One region of the Shinella sp. R2-11 genome, then DNA from elsewhere that is predicted to be linked to it. Evidence: predicted binding sites of a transcription regulator. Region 1 holds the regulator's gene; each other region holds the start of a gene.
The links. The regulator LexA, encoded in region 1, represses DNA repair genes until DNA is damaged. The targets are predictions, from matches to a motif close to TGTTCNNNNTGTGTTCNG.

Region 1 (5,973 bases):
TTTGAGGGCGCCCCGGAATTCCTGACGGCCGCCCGTCAGGCCTGCGCCCTGCCCGCTCTGCGCAAGGATTTCATGTTCGACAGCTACCAGGTGCTGGAAGCGCGCGCCTGGGGCGCGGACTGCATCCTCATCATCATGGCCTCGCTCAGCGACGATGCCGCGAAGATGCTGGAGGACGCCGCCTTCTCGCTCGGCATGGACGTGCTGATCGAGGTGCATGACGAAGCGGAGATGGAGCGCGCGCTCAAGCTGAAATCCAAGCTCGTCGGCGTCAACAACCGGAACCTGCGCACCTTCGAGGTGGATCTCGCCGTTTCGGAAAAGCTCGCCGGCATGGTGCCGGAAGACCGGCTGCTCGTCGGCGAAAGCGGCATCTTCACCCATGCCGACTGCGAGCGCCTCGGCAAGGTCGGCATCTCCACCTTCCTCGTCGGCGAAAGCCTGATGCGCAAGGACGACGTGACCGCCGCCACGCGCGCGCTCCTCACCGGCAAGGCCGGCATGCTGGCGGCCGAATGATGGCCGGGGACGGCCGGACACTCACCCATATCGACGCTTCCGGCGAGGCCAACATGGTGGATGTCGGCGACAAGGCCGAGACGGTGCGCGTCGCCGTCGCCGAAGGCTTCGTGCGCATGGCCCCGGCGACGCTCGACCTCATCCTCAAGGGTGACGCGAAGAAGGGCGACGTGATCGGCACGGCGCGTCTTGCCGGCATCATGGCCGCCAAGCAGACGTCGAACCTCATTCCCCTCTGCCACCCGCTGATGCTGACAAAGGTCGCCGTGGACATTCGCGAGGACCGCACGCTTCCGGGCCTGCGCATCGAGGCAATGGCGAAGCTCACCGGCCGCACCGGCGTCGAGATGGAGGCGCTGACGGCCGTCAGCGTCGCCTGCCTCACCATCTACGACATGGCCAAGGCCGCCGACCGGGAGATGGAGATCGGCGGCGTGCGCCTGCGCGAAAAATCCGGCGGCCGCTCCGGCGACTACAAGCGCGGAGACGCATGATGTCCCTCCTGCCCGTTTCCGATGCCCTCGGCCGCCTGCTTTCCGCGGCAAGGCCCGTGCAACGGACGGAGACGGTGCGCCTCCACGAGGCCGCGGGCCGTGTGCTCGCCGAGGACGTCGCCGCCCGCCTCACCCAGCCGCCTTTCGACAATTCCGCCATGGACGGCTATGCCGTCCGCCATGAGGACATCGCCGAACTCGGTTCCGTCCTCAAGATCGCCGGCACCTCCGCCGCCGGCCATGCCTTCGAGGGAACGGCAGGTCCGGGCGAGGCCGTGCGCATCTTCACCGGCGCCCCCTTGCCCGCTTTCGCTGACACGGTTCTCCTGCAGGAAGACGCGGAACGGCTGGAAGACGGCCGCATCCGCACCACCTTCCTCACGCCGAAGGGCCGCCATATCCGCCCGCGGGGCCAGGATTTCTTCGAAGGCGATATCGTGCTGCACGCCGGCGACGTGCTCGATCCCGGCCGCCTGACCGTCGCCGCCGCGATGAACCATGCGGCGCTGGCCGTCTATGCCCGCCCGCGCGTCGCGGTCCTGGCGACCGGCGACGAGCTCGTGCCGCCCGGCGCATCCCCCGGCGCAAGCCAGATCATCGCCTCCAACACCTACGGCGTCTCGGCTATCGCCCGCGAGGCCGGCGCGGAGATCGTCGATCTCGGCATTGTCGGCGACGACAAGCAGGCTATCCTCGAAGCGGTGCGCAATGCCCTGTCGCTCGACATCGACGTGCTGGTGACGCTGGGCGGCGCCTCCGTCGGCGATTTCGACCTCGTCCAGCCGGTGCTCGGCGAGGCCGGCATGGAGCTCGATTTCTGGCGCATCGCCATGCGGCCCGGAAAGCCGCTGATGGTCGGCCGGCTCGGCCCGGTTCAGTTCGTCGGCCTGCCCGGCAATCCCGTCTCCAGCATGGTCTGCTCGCTGCTCTTCCTGGAGCCGCTGGTCCGCCGCCTCGCCCACCTGCTGCCGAAGAGCCGCCGGCACGAGGCGATCGCCGCCGTGCCGCTCCGCGAGAACGACCATCGGCAGGACTATGTCCGCGCCCGCATCGCCCGCGGCCCGGCCGGCGAGCTCCTCGTCACACCCTTTGACAAGCAGGATTCCTCGATGATGAAGATCTTCGCCGAATCCGAAGGGCTGCTGATCCGCGCGCCGCACGCGCCCGCCGCTAACGCCGGCACCCCCTGCGACGTCCTCCTCCTGCGCGAGCCCGCAGCCTGAGCGGCATTATTGTTTCAGCGGCCCCTTGCGGAACACATATGGAACAGATAGTGTCTGTTCTGGATTTGTTTCACGATTCTCGATGGGGATGCCATGCTGACGCGCAAACAACAGGAACTCCTGCTGTTCATCCATGAGCGTATGAAGGAATCGGGCATTCCGCCGTCCTTCGACGAGATGAAGGATGCGCTGGACCTTGCCTCCAAGTCCGGCATCCATCGCCTTATCACGGCGCTCGAGGAACGCGGCTTCATCCGCCGGCTGCCGAACCGGGCCCGGGCGCTCGAGGTCATCAAGCTGCCGGAAGCCTATTCGCCCAGCCTCCAGCCCCGGCGCGGCTTTTCCCCCGCCGTCATCGAAGGCAGCCGCGGCAAGCAGCCCGCGCCGGCCGCCGCCCCGCCACAGCGCACCGCGCCGCAGGCCGAGATGGCCTCTTCCGTCTCGGTGCCCGTCATGGGCCGCATCGCCGCCGGCGTACCGATCTCCGCCATCCAGAACAACACGCATGACGTCACCGTCCCGGCCGAGATGATCGGCAACGGCGATCACTATGCGCTGGAGGTCAAGGGCGATTCGATGATCGAGGCCGGCATTCTGGACGGCGACACGGTCATCATCCGCAGCACCACCAGCGCCAATCCGGGCGAGATCATCGTGGCGCTGGTCGACGACGAGGAGGCGACGCTGAAACGCTTCCGCCGCAAGGGCGCCTCCATCGCGCTCGAAGCCGCCAATCCCGCCTACGAGACCCGCATCTTCGGCCCCGACCGCGTCAAGGTCCAGGGCAAGCTGGTCGGCCTTATTCGCCGCTATCACTGAGCGGCGCGTCCGTTTCGAAACGGTCGGTGCGCCAGTCGTAGGTGCGGTGCCGGGACCAGGGGCGGTCGAGCGTTTCGACGGCTCCCGCGAACTCCGCATCGCCGAGCGCCTCGGAGCCTAAATCCGCCGCCGGCCGGATTTCGAGGGCGCCGGTCCTCCTCAGGTGCCGCGCGGTGACGAGCCTTGCACCAGAGCGGCAGGCATCGAGCCGGAGGGCGAAGGGCACGACGACGAGGTCGGCCCCGTCGCAGGCAAGCCCCAGGAAGGCGGTGTCCTCCAGTGTAACGATCCGCCAGCCGCTCGGCGAGACGGCGGCGCAGAAGGCTTTCCTTTCGCAGACGAAGCCGTTTTTCCGTTCGGCCATCTCCAGCGCCGCGATCAAGGCGGCCTCCGCCTTCCCGCGGTCGGCCTTCCGGCGCGGGCGCCTTTGCGGTGACGTATCGGCCGGTTCTTCTTTCACCTGTTCGATCGTCAGGCCAGCGGTCGTCCGCATGTCCGGTTTCACGAGCTCACCGAGCCGGAGTGCCCTTCGCCACTGGTCGTAGATGAAGCCTGGCGGGCGCGTGCGGTTTGCTGCCACCTTGCCCTCGCTGAGGAAGGCGACGAGGCGGCCGTCCTCCGATACCAGCACCTCCGGGTGCGGGCGTCCCTCCGGCCAGCAGGCAACGCCGATCCCGACGAGGACGAGCGCCGTTCCGGCATGGCGCAGCCGCGTGCGCAGGATGCAGAGCAGGCCGCCGCCGACGCCGATCAGCAGGAAGGCGAGCGGCGGGATGCGGCCGATGACGATCTCCCCTTCCCAGCCGGCCACCCATTTCGACAGCGCGATCATCCAGTCTATGCCCTTGCCCATGATGGCGAAGGGAATGGCGTCGAGCCCGAAGGGCATGAGCAGCACCGCCATCATGCCGAACGGCATGACGATGGCGCTGATCACCGGCATGGCGAGCAGGTTTCCGGCGAGCCCGTAGGCGGGAATGCGATGGAAATGGCCGATGGAATAGATCAGCGTGGAAAGGCTGCCGATCATCGAGGAGAGAAGCAGTCCGCCGAGGAAACGCCCGACCGAACCACCGAAGAGCTGGAACGGCCCTCCCCGGCTCTCACGCCGGACCGGCCGCTCGCGCCAGGCCGCATAGCCCGCCACGAGGCCGAGCGTTGCCGCATAGGACATCTGGAAACCCGGATTGGTGACGGCCGAGGGCGTCACCGCCAGGATGAGGATCGCCGAGATCGCCACATTGCGCAGGCTGATCGCCGAGCGGCCGAAAAGCACGGCGATGAGCATCACGCAGATCATGATCCACGAGCGTACCGCCGAGATGGCGCCGCCCGAGACGAGGATATAGAGCGTCACCATGACAAGCGCCCCGACGGCGGCGATCTTCTTTGCCGGATAGCGCTCGGCAAAGCCCGGAACGAGCGCCATCGCCATGCGCGCGCCGACGAGGAAGGTGCCGGCGGCGAGCACCATGTTGAGGCCGGAAATGGCGAGCACATGGGCAAGCCCGGCCTGCCGCAGCGCCTCCACCGTATCCGGGCTGATCGCCCGCTGCTCGGCCGTCACCAGCGCCGCGGCGATCGCCCCCGCATCGCCGCCGATACGGCCCCGAATATGCTCGGTGAGGTTGTCCCGCCAGATCGCGATCTCCTGCAGGATCCTGACGTCCCATCCGGCCTCGCCGCCCGCCAAGGCGACCGGCGCGCGATAGAAATAGCCGACGGCGCCGTTGCCGGCAAAATAGGCATCGAAAGCGAAATCGTTGAGGCCGACAAGCGCCGGCCCCGACGGCGGACTGATCCGCCCCCGCCCCTCGATGCCGCTGCCGATCGGGACCGGTGCATGCTTCATCCGCGCCAGCATGGTCACGACGCCGGGCGCGCGCTTCAACGCCGGATCGCGGGTGGCTTCGACCGCGATGCGATAGCGGATCGCGCCGCGCTCGTCGCTCTCGCGCGACAGCACCCGGCCGACGACATCCGTCGTCACCGGCGCATCCAGCATGACCGTGTCGAGCCGGGCGCTTTCGATGGCCGCGAAGAGCATGCCCGTGGGGATGAGGAAGGCGGCCGCGGCGGCAAGCGCCGCCCAATCCTCCCGATGCCGCAGCCGCCAGGCGGGCCAGATCGTGACGCAGGCCGAAAGGACCATGGCATGCAGCGGCGGATCGGTTGCAGCAACATACCAGAGCGCCGCCCCTATTCCGAGAAAGACGGGAACGAAGAGGAAGAAGTGCCCATAGGCCCGCTCGGCAGCGAAGGCTTCCGTGACGGCCCGCTCGCCGCCCAGTTCCGCCAGAAGCCGGCGCATCTTTCGGAAGAAGGAAGCAAGCCGCAGACGAAGGCGTGGCCTTTCCGCCGCCGGACCCGGCAAGGCGCCGTCGTCGACGGCCAACCGAAAGGCATAGACCTCCGGCGTCTCCTTCCGTTCCGCGACTTTCCCCTCGGCCATGGCATCGGCCCCGCTTCCCCTCGCCCATCATGCAATCGAACAGGGAAATCTTCAATCGGCAGTAGGCTTGCAAAATGCTAAGCCAGACAGAAAGGATGCTCCCTCCATAATCCGAAAAGCACCCTCAAAAGTTGCTTGCAACTTCATGGAAAGGGTAGATATTGCGTTGCCGGAAAGCCTGTTTCCGCAATGCACAATTTACCTTTCGTCGTGCTTGGCAGAGGCGGTGGAATGGGCTAGCAAAACGAGCATGTTCATGGGTCGGCACAGGCCTCGTGCCACCATCGGAAACAACGGAGGATCGTTATGACAGGAACAAGCGCGGATGTATCGGTCGGTGGCAAGTCAGTCGAATTGCCCACCCGGTCCGGTACGATCGGCCCCGATGTGATCGACATCGGCACGCTGTACAAGAATACCGGTACCTTCACCTACGACCCCGGTTTCACCTCCACGGCATCCTGCG
Region 2 (5,973 bases), on a different contig from region 1:
CTGCGCAAGGCGGCCAATGCCGGCGTCGGCCTGATCGGGCTCTGTACGGGCAGCTTCATCCTTGCCGAGGCGGGCCTGCTCAAGGGGCATACGGCCTGCGTGAGCTGGCTGCATCATCGCGATTTCCGCGCCCGCTATCCCGATATCGATGCGACGTCGGAGCAGATCTTCCGCTTCGACGGCAAGGTGGCGACCTGTGCCGGCGGCAGCAGCGTCGCGGACCTTGCGGCAACGCTCGTGCGCCATCACGTCGGCGAGGCGGCCGAGCGCAATGCGCTGGAAATCCTGCAGATTCGCCACCGGCGCGACGCCACGGACATCCAGCCGCGCAATCCGCTGGGCCTGGAGGCCCGCGACCGGCGCGTGCATCTCGCCATCATGATGATGGAGCAGCACACCGAGGACCTCCTGTCCATCGACAGCATCGCCACGATGACGAATGTCTCGCGCCGCCAGCTCGAGCGGCTGTTCGAGAGCGACATGGGCGCCTCGCCGAGCGCGATCTACATGAAGATCCGCATGGCGGCCGCCTTCAACATGGTGGTGCGCACCAACAAGCCGCTGATCGAGATCGCGCTGGAGACCGGCTTCGAGAGCCTGTCGCACTTCACCCGGCGCTTCCGCGCCGCCTTCGGCGACACGCCCTCGCAGATCCGCCGCGACGGTCGCCGCCAGGCGGGCTGAGCGCAATTCTCCCCGCGGCCGGGAACCAAGCCGCGCGCCATTCGTTCGGTCTGGATTGCTGACAAGGAGACCGCAATGGCAAGCAATGACGTCCAATCCCAGATTTCCGCCCTGCGTGACGAGATCGCCCAGCTTCAGAAGGATCTCGGCGAGCGGGGGGCCGAGGCCTATGAAACCGTGCGCGAGCGCGCCGGCAGCGCCATGGAGGCCGCCCGTCCCGCCGTCCGCTCCGCGACGAAATACGTGCGCAACGAAGGCGCGGCCGTCGCGCAGACCGCGCGGGAGCATCCCGCCGCCCTTTCCACGCTCGTGCTGGGCGCGGGGCTGGCCGGCATCGTGCTCGGCTATCTGCTCGGGTCCCTCGAAAGCGAATCGCCGCGCCGCCAGCGCTGGTTCTGAACATATAAGAAAGCCCGGCAATGCCGGGCTTTTTTCATGGTATCGGGAAAGATCGCCTACCGGTGGCGCAGGCCGCAGAGATAGCCGATGAGGGCGGCGCCGGCGAGGGCGGCGATCGGATTGGCCTGAATGGTCTGGCGCAGGTCCTCGCGCAGCGATTCCGCCTTGGCGACCGCAAGCTGCCCCGTACCTTCGGCGATCAGGCCTGCGGATTCCTTCAGCCGGCTGATCTCCGCCTTCAGCGCCTCGATCTGCTCGCTGACCGCGGCCTCCGCGGCGGCGGTCTTCGCTTCCTCCGAAATGGTGTCGCGACCTTCAACGACGCCGAGCGTGCGCTTGCCGGTGCTCTTTTCGTCAGCCATGGGCATGTCTCCTGCATTGGTGGGAATGGCGGGAGGAGAAACTTCCGCCGTGCCAGTTGGTTCCCGCCGATGATTCAATCTGTGATCTTTCCGGCCGGAAAGGCCGGTTGACTCTTTCGGAGATAGAGAACAAATAGAGAACGATTATCCGTCAGAGGAGCCGCAAAGCCATGTCCGCCTCCGTCCATGCCGTTGTCGCAGACCTGCGCGACCGCATCCGGCAGTTCGACGGCCGCGCCTTGCGCGACCGGGCGGTTCTGCCCTTCGGCGTGCCGGAGATCGATGACCGGCTGCCCGGCGGCGGGCTGGCGCTCGCCAGCCTGCACGAGGTCTGCGGCGGCGGCAACGACGCCGTGGAAGGGGCGGCCGCCATGCTCTTTGCCGCCGGCATCGCCGCGCGCACGAAAGGCCAGGTGCTCTGGTGCCTGACACGGCCGGACCTCTTCGCCCCGGCGCTGGCGCAGGCGGGACTTGCCCCCGGCCGCGTCCTCTATGTGGAGGCCGGCGACGAGAAGAGCCTGCTCCTCTGTTTCGAGGAGGGGCTGCGCCATGGCGGGCTCGGCGCGGTGGTGGCGGAGGTCGCGCGGCTGTCGATGACCGCCTCGCGTCGCCTGCAGCTTGCCGCGGAAGCCGGCGGCACGCTCGGCATCGCCTTGCGCCGCTTCCGGCAGGGAAGGGGCACCGATGCCTTCGCGCTGCCTTCCGCCGCCGTGACGCGCTGGCGGGTTTCCATGCGGCCGTCCGTGCCGCTTGCCGTGCCCGGCATCGGCCGGGCCCGATGGCTGCTGGAGCTGACCCGTTGCCGGGCCGGCGAGGCGGCGAAGTTCGAAGTGGAGGCATCCGATGCCGAGGGTCGTATCGCTTTTTCTTCCCGGCTGGCCGATCGATCGCCTGAGACGGGCGCTTGGCGCCTCGGCGCCTCCGCCTGACCGGCGGCTCGTTCTCGTCGGGCGGGATGGTCCGCGCCGGATCGTGACGGCGGTGAGCCGCCCGGCGGAAGAGGCGGGCCTGCGCGTCGGCATGCCGCTGACCAAGGCGCATGCCCTGCTGCCCGACATCCTGACCATGCCGGCCGATCCCGCGGCCGATGCCGTGGCGCTCGCCCGCCTTTCCCTCTGGGCCTTGCAGCACTACGCGCCCATCGTCGCGCCGGATCCGCCGGATGGCCTCGTCATCGACACGACCGGCGCCGACCACCTGCATGGCGGCGAGGAGCGCATGCTGACGGGCCTCGTCAACCGCCTTGCCGCCTCGGGCATCGCTGCCCGTGCCGCGGTGGCCGACAGCTGGGGCGCGGCCTATGCCGTGGCACGCTTTATGGCCGATCCCGTTCGCGTCGTGTCGCCCGGCGCGGCGAGTGGGGCCGTGTCGCCGTTGCCGCTCCAGGGCCTGCGCATTCCGCCGGAAACCGTGACGGGCTTGCATGTCCTCGGCTTTGCCAGCATCGGCGATGTGCTGGCCGTGCCGCGCGCGCCGCTCGTCCTGCGTTTCGGGGCGCTCCTCGGCCGCCGGCTCGACCAGGTGCAGGGCATCGTCTCGGAGCCTGTCGATCCGCTGCGCGATCCCGAGCTCGTGACCGTCCGCAAGGTCTTCGGCGAGCCGATCGGCGCGCCGGAGACCATCGCGCGCTATACGGCCGCCCTCGTGCAGGATCTCTGCCTTGCGCTGGAAAAGCGCGGGCTCGGCGCGCGGCGGCTCGACCTCGTCTTCCACCGCGTCGATGCCTCCCTTCAGGCGATCCGCGTCGGCACGGCCCGGGCGGTGCGGGAGGAGAAGCGGCTCGTCCGGCTCCTCTGCGACCGGATCGAGACGATCGATCCGGGCTTCGGCATCGAGATCCTAGACCTGACCGCCACGCTTGCCGAACCGCTCGTCCTGCAACAGGCCGTTTCCTCTCTGGTCGAGGAGGAGAGGGCGGACCTTGCCGGGCTCGTCGACGTGATCGCCAACCGCATCGGCGCGCGCCGCCTCTACCGCATCGCGCCGGTCGAAAGCGACGTGCCGGAACGCTCCGTCCAGCGCATCGCCCCGCTTGCCCCCGACAGCGGGGCCACATGGCAGGGGAACTGGCCGCGCCCCGCCCGTCTCCTGGCGCGGCCGGAGCCCGTCGAGGTCGTGGCGCTCCTGCCCGACCACCCGCCCGCCTTCTTCACCTGGCGCGGCATGCGCCGGCGCGTCAAGCACGCCGACGGGCCGGAGCGCATCTTCGGCGAATGGTGGAAGCGCGACGCCGAGCTTGCCGCCGTGCGCGACTATTTCCAGGTGGAGGACGAGGCCGGCGAGCGGTTCTGGCTCTTCCGCTCGGGCGACGAGGCCGAGGCCGCGAACGGCGCCGGGCGCTGGTTTCTGCACGGAATCTTCGCATGAAACCGCGTTACGCCGAGCTTCAGGTCACCTCCCATTTCTCGTTCCTGCGCGGGGCGAGCAGCGCGGCGGAATTGTTCGCGCAGGCGAGCGCCCTCGGCATCGATGCTCTCGCCGTGGTGGACCGCAACAGCCTTGCCGGCGTCGTGCAGGCCCACAGGGCGGCGAAGGAGCTGCCATCGGACATGCCCCAGGTCCGTCTCGTCGTCGGCTGCCGGCTGGACCTTGCCGACGGCATGTCGCTGCTCGTCTATCCCACTGACCGCGATGCCTATGCCCGTCTCTGCCGCCTGCTCACCCTCGGCAAGAAGCGGGCGGGCAAGGGCAAGTGCCATATCGACTGGGCCGATGTCGTGGAATGGAACGAGGGGCTTCTTGCCGTGCTGATGCCTGACGAGGCGGACGATACCGCCGCCTTCCAGCTTCGCCGCCTTGCCGAGACCTTCCGCGACCGCTGCTATCTCGCCCTGACGCTCCGCCGCCGGCCGAACGACCAGCTCCGCCTCTTCGAACTGTCCAACCTCGCAGCACGGTACCGCGTGCCCACCGTCGTCACCAACGACGTGCTCTACCACGAGCCCGGCCGCCGCATGTTGCAGGACATCATGACCTGCATCCGTCACAACGTCGTCATCGACAATGCGGGCTTCCTGCGCGAGCGACATGCCGACCGCTACCTGAAGCCGCCGCAGGAAATGCACCGTCTCTTCGCCCGCTACCCGGAGGCCCTGCGCCGCACGCTGGAGATCGTGGAGCGCTGCCGCTTCTCGCTGGACGAGTTGAAATACCAATATCCCGACGAGAAGGAATATGCGGACCTCACGCCGCAGGAGGCGCTGGAGAAATATACTTGGGAAGGTGCAAATATCTTTTACCCCAACGGGATACCGGAAATTGTTCATAAAAAGCTTCTGAAAGAGCTGGGCTTGATCCAGAAGATGAACTACGCGCCCTATTTCCTGACGGTGAATTCCATAGTTCGGCATGCCCGCTCGATCGGCATCCTCTGCCAGGGGCGCGGCTCGGCCGCCAACAGCGCCGTCTGCTTCGTTCTCGGCATCACCTCCATCGAGCCGACGGTGAACGGCCTGCTCTTCGAACGGTTCGTTTCCGAGCAGCGCGGCGAGCCGCCCGACATCGACGTGGACTTCGAGCACGAGCGCCGGGAGGAGGTGATCCAGTGGATATACGATACCTATGGAACGGACCGTTCCGCCCTCTGCGCCACCGTCATCCGCTATCGCTCAAGGGCGGCCATGCGCGATGTGGGGCGGGCGCTGGGCCTGCCCGAGGATGTGCTGAAATCACTGTCCTCGCAGGTCTGGGGCTGGTCCAACGACATTCCGCAAACCCATGCGGGCTCGGCCGGCCTCAATGTGGACGACCGCCGCATGAAGCTGCTGTTCGAGCTCGCCCGGCAACTGATCGACCGGCCCCGCCACCTCTCGCAGCATCCGGGCGGCTTCGTTCTGACGCGCGACCGGCTGGACGACCTCGTGCCCATCGAGCCGGCGGCGATGGACGACCGGCAGGTGATCGAATGGGACAAGGACGATATCGAATATTTGAATTTCATGAAGGTCGACGTGCTGGCGCTCGGCATGCTCACCTGCATGCGCCGCGCCTTCGATTTCCTGAAGGAGCACAAGGGCGAGACCCACACGTTCGCCACCATCTCCCGGGAGGACGAGGCAACCTATGCGATGATCTCGAAGGCCGACACGATCGGCACCTTCCAGATCGAGAGCCGCGCGCAGATGTCCATGCTGCCGCGCCTCCGGCCGAAGGAGTTCTATGATATCGTCATCCAGGTGGCCATCGTGCGGCCGGGGCCGATCCAGGGCAACATGGTGCATCCCTATCTGCGGCGGCGGCAGGGGCTGGAGGATGTCGAATATCCCAAGCCCGCTTTCGAAATGGTGCTGAAGCGAACGCTCGGTGTGCCGCTCTTTCAGGAACAGGCCATGCAGGTGGCCATCGAATGCGCCGGCTTCGAGCCGGGCCGGGCCGATCAGTTGCGGCGGGCGATGGCCACGTTCAAGCAGACGGGCGGCGTGGACAAGTTCCGGGACGAGTTGCGCGACGGCATGGTCGAAAACGGCTATGCCCCGGAATTTGCCGAGCGCATGTGCCGCCAGCTCGAAGGCTTCGGCTCCTACGGCTT
Region 3 (5,973 bases), on a different contig from region 1:
CAAGATCGTCGACCGCGCGACGGGCGAAGTGACCTATGGCGAAGTGCCGCCCTATTCGGTCGTCGTCGCCGGCTCCATGCCCTCCGACAAGACCATGCCGAACGGCCTTGCGGCCCCGAGCCTCTACTGCGCCGTCATCGTCAAGCGCGTCGACGCCCAGACCCGCTCGAAGACCGGCATCAACGAACTCCTCAGGGACTGATCCATGGCGGCCGCGGAAGAGCGGGGACCGACCCTTGCCTGGCTCTTCTTCGGCTGGTCCGGCCGCCTCAGCCGCGTGCCCTTCGCGCTCGGCTGGGCCTTCTGGCTGATGTTGCTCTCGGCGGCGCTTACCCGCATCGTCGTCGTGCCGAAGGAAGACGCGGCCTTCCTGTTCTGGGCCTTCGCCTTCTTCATCGTCGCCATCGTCTCGACGGTCTCCTCCATCCTGCTGACGATCAAGCGGCTGCACGATATGAACCTGCCGCTGCCGCTGATCGTCTGCCTGTTCATTCCCGCCATCTCCTTCCTCGCGCTCTTCGTCTTCCTCGTCTGGCCCGGCACGCCCGGCCCGAACGATTACGGCCGCCTGCCCGACCGGCCAAAGGCGTGAGCGCGCGCATCGGCCGCGCGTGACAGGCCCCGAGCGATCGGCTACACCTCGATTCTCTCCCTTTCAGGTGCCGTGACGCATGCCCATGACCTCCGCCGATCCGATCGAAAACCTCGCGACCCTCATCCGCTGCCCTTCCGTGACGCCGGCCGAAGGCGGCGCGCTGACGGCACTTGCCGCCATGCTGGAGCCGCTCGGCTTCACGGTGGAGCGCATGGTCGCCAGCGAGCCCGGCATGCCCGATATCGAGAACCTCTATGCCCGCATCGGCACCGAGGGTCCGCACCTGATGTTCGCCGGCCATACGGACGTGGTGCCGGTCGGCGACGCCGCCGCCTGGACGCATGATCCCTTCGGCGCCGAGATTTCCGGCGGCGAGATGTTCGGCCGCGGCGCCGTCGACATGAAGGGCGGCATCGCCTGCTTCATCGCCGCCGTCGCGCGCCACATCGAGAGAAACGGCCCGCCGAAGGGCTCCGTCTCCTTCCTCATCACCGGCGACGAGGAAGGCCCGGCCGTCAACGGCACGGTCAAGCTGCTGCAATGGGCGGCCGAGCGGGGCGAGCGCTGGGACGCCTGCCTCGTCGGCGAGCCGACCAATCCGGACCGGCTCGGCGACATGATCAAGATCGGCCGGCGCGGTTCCGTCTCCGGCTCGCTTACCGTCCGCGGCGTGCAGGGCCACGCCGCCTATCCGCACCTCGCCGACAATGCGGTGCGCGGCGTGATCGCGCTCACCGACGCGCTGATGCACCCGCCCTTCGACGCCGGCACGGAGAATTTCCAGCCGTCGAACCTGGAAGTGACGACCATCGACGTCGGCAACCGCGCCACCAACGTCGTGCCGGCCGAGGCGAGCGCCAGCTTCAACATCCGCTTCAACGACGGCTGGACCGCCGAGACCGTGATGGCCGAGATCGTGCGCCGGCTCGACGCCGCCGCGCGGGACGAGAAGCTTCGGCCCGGCCGCGCGCCCGTGCGCTACGACATCCAATGGGCCGAGCGGCCGAGCCACGTCTTCCTGACGCGCAACAACCAGCTCATCGCCTCGCTGTCGGGCGCCGTCGAGGCCGTGACCGGCCGGGCGCCGAAGCTCTCGACGACGGGCGGCACCTCCGATGCGCGCTTCATCAAGGACTATTGCCCGGTCGTGGAATTCGGCCTCGTCGGCCAGACCATGCATATGGTGGACGAGCGGGTGGCGGTCGCCGATCTCGAGACGCTGACCGTGATCTACGAGACCTTCATCGCGCGCTGGTTCGGCGATGCCCGGTCTTGACGAGGTCCTCTACTACCTCAACGGCATCTACCTGCTGCTGAAGCGGAAGCAGGAGGGGTTCGGCTGGCTGGACCTCACGCTGCGCGGGCTCGTCCGCTCCTTCTGGGCCTTCGCCTGGTGCCTGCCGGCCTTTGCCGTCATCTGGGCGTCCTGGCGGCTCTACTATCTCGCCGGCATGCCGGCGGGCACGCCGGCCGGCGCCGGCTTCGTCATCAGGCTGCTGGTGATCGACATCGTCGGCTGGCTGCTGCCGCTCGTGCTGCTCGTCGCGCTGGCCCGCCTGCTCGGCTACGGCAGGTTTCTTGCGACCGTGGTGACGGCGAGCAACTGGATTTCCGTGCCCTTCGCCTATGCGGCGGCGCTGCCCTTCGCGCTGTCGCTCGTCCTGCCGCAGAGCGCGCCCTTTGCCGGCCTGCTGCTCTACGCCGTGTTCGGCGCGAGCATCGTGCTGCAATTCCGCCTCGTCTGGATGTGCGTCGGCAAGCAGAACCTGCTGGCGGCGGCGATCACCGCGATCTACGTGCTGCCGCCGATGATCGTCGCGCAGGAACTGCAGCGCCTCCTCGGCATGCTGCCCGGCTAGATGGTTCAGTAATCCACCGCCATGAAGTAAAGCCCGTCCGGCGGCGCCACCGGGCCGCAGGCCTTGCGGTCGCGCGCCTCCAGCGCGGCACGCACGTCGTCCACCGTCCACTTGCCCTCGCCCGCCAGCTTCAGCGTGCCGGCGAAGGAGCGGATCTGGTTGTGCAGGAAGCTCTGCGCCGAGACGCGGATCTCGATCAGTTCAACGCTGCGCGTCACCTCCAGCCGGTCGATGGTGCGCACGGGGCTGTTTGCCTGGCACTGGGCAGCGCGGAAGGTGGTGAAGTCGTGCCTGCCGACCAGCACCTGCCCGGCGGCGTGCATGACCTCGTGATCCAGCTCCTTGGCGACGAACCAAGCCCGGTTCGCTTCCAGCGCCAAGGGCGCGCGGCGCGAGATGATGCGGTAGAGATAATGCCGCTTCTTCGCGGAGAAGCGGGCGTCGAAATCGTCCGGCACTTCAGCCGCATCGAGGATTGCGACGCGCTCGCCGGCCATGCCGAGATGCGCGTTGAGGGCGTTCCTCAGCGTGTGCTCCTTCCAGTGCCGCGAAAGATCGGCATGGGCGACCTGCCCCATGGCATGGACGCCGGAATCCGTGCGGCCCGCGCCGCGGATCGAGACCGTCTCGCCGGTCAGCGACAGGATCGCCGCCTCGATGGCGCCCTGCACGGAAGGACCGTTCTCCTGCCGCTGCCAGCCGACATAGGGCGTGCCGTCATATTCGATGCGAAGCCGGTAGCGCGGCATCAGCCCAGCACCTCGCCGGCCGAAACCGGCGTGCCGCGCAGGAAGTCCGCCGCATCCAGCGGCTTGCCGCCCGCCTTCTGCAAACGCACGAGGCGCACCGCGCCCTTCCCGCAGGCGATGGTCAGCCGGTCGTCGAGCACCGTGCCGGCGGGCTTCGAAACGCCTTCATCGGCCCGCTCGCTCGCCAGCACCTTCACGCGCTCCGGCTTTCCGCCGATTTGCAGCTCGAACCAGGCGCCGGGGAAGGGCGAGAGGCCGCGGATATGGTTGTGAACATTCTTAGCCGGCTTCGAGAAGTCGATGCGGGTCTCGGCCTTGTCGATCTTGGCGGCGTAGAGCACACCCTCCTCGGCCTGCGGCGTCAGCGTCAGGTCGCCGGCCTCCAGCCTGCCCATGGCCTCGGCCATCAGTGCACCACCCACCTGCATCAGGGCATCGTGCAGCGCACCGGCCGTCATGTTCTCGCTTATGGCCACGCGGCGGGTGAGCGCGACGGGGCCGGTATCGAGGCCCTTGTCCATCTTCATCACCATCATGCCGGTCTCGTCGTCGCCCGCCATGATCGCCCGCTGGATGGGTGCCGCCCCGCGCCAGCGCGGCAGGAGCGAGGCATGGCCGTTATAGCAGCCGAGACGCGTGCCGGTCAGGATCGCTTCCGGCAGCAGGAGGCCATAGGCGACCACCACCGCGACATCCGCCCCATGGGCGCGGAAGGCTTCGCGGTCGGCTTCCGCACGGAAATTGACGGGCGTGACGACGGGAATGCCGCGCCGCTCGGCCGCCTGGTGCACCGGCGACTTCACCAGTTCGAGGCCACGGCGGCCGGCCGGGCGCGGCGGCTGCGAATAGACCGCGACGATCTCGTGGCCCGCCTCGGCAAGCGCCTCCAGCGTCGGGACGGAGAAATCCGGCGTGCCCATGAAGATGATGCGAAGGGCCATCGGTCAGCCTCCCGTGAAATGGATTGCGGGCGGCTATTGCCGCCTCAGAGCGCCTTGCTGCCGCGCATCTTGGCCGCCTTGGTGAACTTGCGGATCACCATCTCGCGCCTCAGCTTGGAAATATGGTCGATGAACAGCACGCCGTTGAGGTGGTCGATCTCGTGCTGGAGACAGGTCGCCAGCAGGCCCTCCGCCTCCGTCACCTGCTCCTTGCCCTCGCGGTCGAGGTGCCGGACGGTGATCGATGCCGGGCGCTCGACCTCGGCATAATAGTCCGGGATCGACAGGCAGCCCTCTTCATAGACCGAGCGCGCATCCGACGAGGCGACGACTTCCGGATTGATGAAGACGAGCGGCGTCTTGTCCTCGCCGTCCTTGGAGACGTCCAGCACGAGCATGCGGCGGGCGACGCCGATCTGGATGGCGGCCAGGCCGATGCCGGGGGCATCGTACATGGTCTCCAGCATGTCGTCGGCGAGCCTCTTCACCTCGCCGTCGACGGTTTCGATGGGCCTGGAAACCTGACGGAGGATCGGATCGGGAAGGATAATCAGCGGCTTGATGGTCATGCGCCTCCCTTAGCGCGGTTTTTTTGCGCTTTCAATCGACTTCACCGGCTTCCCCGGCGATTTGTTCACGTTATGATCTGGTTTCCGCCGCAATCCGTGCTATGGTCGCGGCATGATCGATCCCGCATTCGACACGCTCATCTCCTCCATCCTCCACCGGCTCGGCGGTCCCGGCCCGGCTCTGGTGCTGCTTGCGGCCGTGCTGCTGGCGGCCTTCGGACTCCTTTCCGCACGCCGAAGCCACAACCGCCAGCGGGAGGCTGCGGCGATGGCCGAGCTACGTTTCGGGGAACTCCTGAAAGCACAGACCGAGATGCAGGGGCGCGTTGCCGCCATGGCGGAGGTGTTCGGCAGCAAGCAGGCCGAGACGAACCAGGCGATCAACAGCCGGCTCGACGGGCTGACGCAGCGGCTCGGCCAGTCGATCTCCGAGCAGACCAGGGCGACGCACGAGAACCTGCGCCGCCTGCAGGAGCGGCTGGCGGTGATCGACAATGCCCAGACGAACATCCAGTTGCTGGCGAAGGACGTGGTCGGGCTCCAGGCCATTCTCTCCAACAAGCAGACGCGCGGCGCCTTCGGCCAGTCGCGCATGGAGACGATCATCGCCGACGCGATGCCGCCCGGCGCCTACCAGTTCCAGGCGCAGCTTTCCAACGGCGTGCGCCCGGACTGCACCATCCGCATGCCGAACGGCCAGCCGCCGCTCGTCGTCGACGCGAAATTCCCGCTGGAGGCGTGGAACGCCATGGCGGACGGGCGCTCGCCGGAGGCCGCAAAGATCGCCGCCCAGCAGTTCCGCCGCGACATGGAGGTGCATATCCGGGACATCTCGGAAAAATACCTCCTTGCCGGCGAGACGCAGGACACCGCCTTCCTCTTCGTCCCCTCGGAATCGATCTTCGCCAGCATCCACGAGAATTTCGAGCCCGTCGTGCAGCGCGCGCACCGCGCCCGCATCGTCATCGTCTCGCCCTCGCTGCTGATGCTTTCGGTTCAGGTTCTGCAATCCCTCCTCAAGGACCAGCGGATGCGCGAGCAGGCGCATGTCATCCAGGGCGAGGTCGCGCGGCTGATGGACGATTTGACGCGGCTCGACGACCGGGTGCGCAAGCTGCATGGCCATTTCACCTCCGCGCAGAAGGACGTGGACCTGATTCTGACGTCCACGGAGAAGCTTGCGCGTCGCGGCGCGCGCATCGGCGAGCTCGAATTCGAGACCGTTCCGGAGCTTTCGCACGAGCGGGAGAAGGCCACCGA

Region 2: ACZ1A1_RS09830 (ImuA family protein) is a predicted target of LexA. The motif match lies at 1,571-1,588, and genes of this name have one in related genera.
Region 3: ACZ1A1_RS23700 (DNA recombination protein RmuC) is a predicted target of LexA. The motif match lies at 4,776-4,793, and genes of this name have one in related genera.

The regions. Positions count from the first base shown of each region.
Region 1 covers NZ_JBVAPC010000002.1:297,059-303,031, reverse strand. The annotation lists gene trpC (indole-3-glycerol phosphate synthase TrpC) at 1-519, shown strand, start outside; gene moaC (cyclic pyranopterin monophosphate synthase MoaC) at 519-1,013, shown strand; gene ACZ1A1_RS06175 (molybdopterin molybdotransferase MoeA) at 1,013-2,236, shown strand; gene lexA (transcriptional repressor LexA) at 2,330-3,055, shown strand; gene ACZ1A1_RS06165 (ComEC/Rec2 family competence protein) at 3,036-5,507, opposite strand; gene gltA (citrate synthase) at 5,814-5,973, shown strand, end outside.
Region 2 covers NZ_JBVAPC010000003.1:300,567-306,539, reverse strand. The annotation lists gene ACZ1A1_RS09845 (GlxA family transcriptional regulator) at 1-684, shown strand, start outside; gene ACZ1A1_RS09840 (hypothetical protein) at 760-1,083, shown strand; gene ACZ1A1_RS09835 (hypothetical protein) at 1,140-1,445, opposite strand; gene ACZ1A1_RS09830 (ImuA family protein) at 1,616-2,374, shown strand; gene ACZ1A1_RS09825 (DUF6504 family protein) at 2,289-3,812, shown strand; gene ACZ1A1_RS09820 (error-prone DNA polymerase) at 3,809-5,973, shown strand, end outside.
Region 3 covers NZ_JBVAPC010000013.1:54,853-60,825, forward strand. The annotation lists gene dapD (2,3,4,5-tetrahydropyridine-2,6-dicarboxylate N-succinyltransferase) at 1-202, shown strand, start outside; gene ACZ1A1_RS23670 (DUF805 domain-containing protein) at 206-592, shown strand; gene dapE (succinyl-diaminopimelate desuccinylase) at 678-1,871, shown strand; gene ACZ1A1_RS23680 (hypothetical protein) at 1,858-2,454, shown strand; gene truA (tRNA pseudouridine(38-40) synthase TruA) at 2,460-3,203, opposite strand; gene fmt (methionyl-tRNA formyltransferase) at 3,203-4,144, opposite strand; gene def (peptide deformylase) at 4,189-4,713, opposite strand; gene ACZ1A1_RS23700 (DNA recombination protein RmuC) at 4,826-5,973, shown strand, end outside.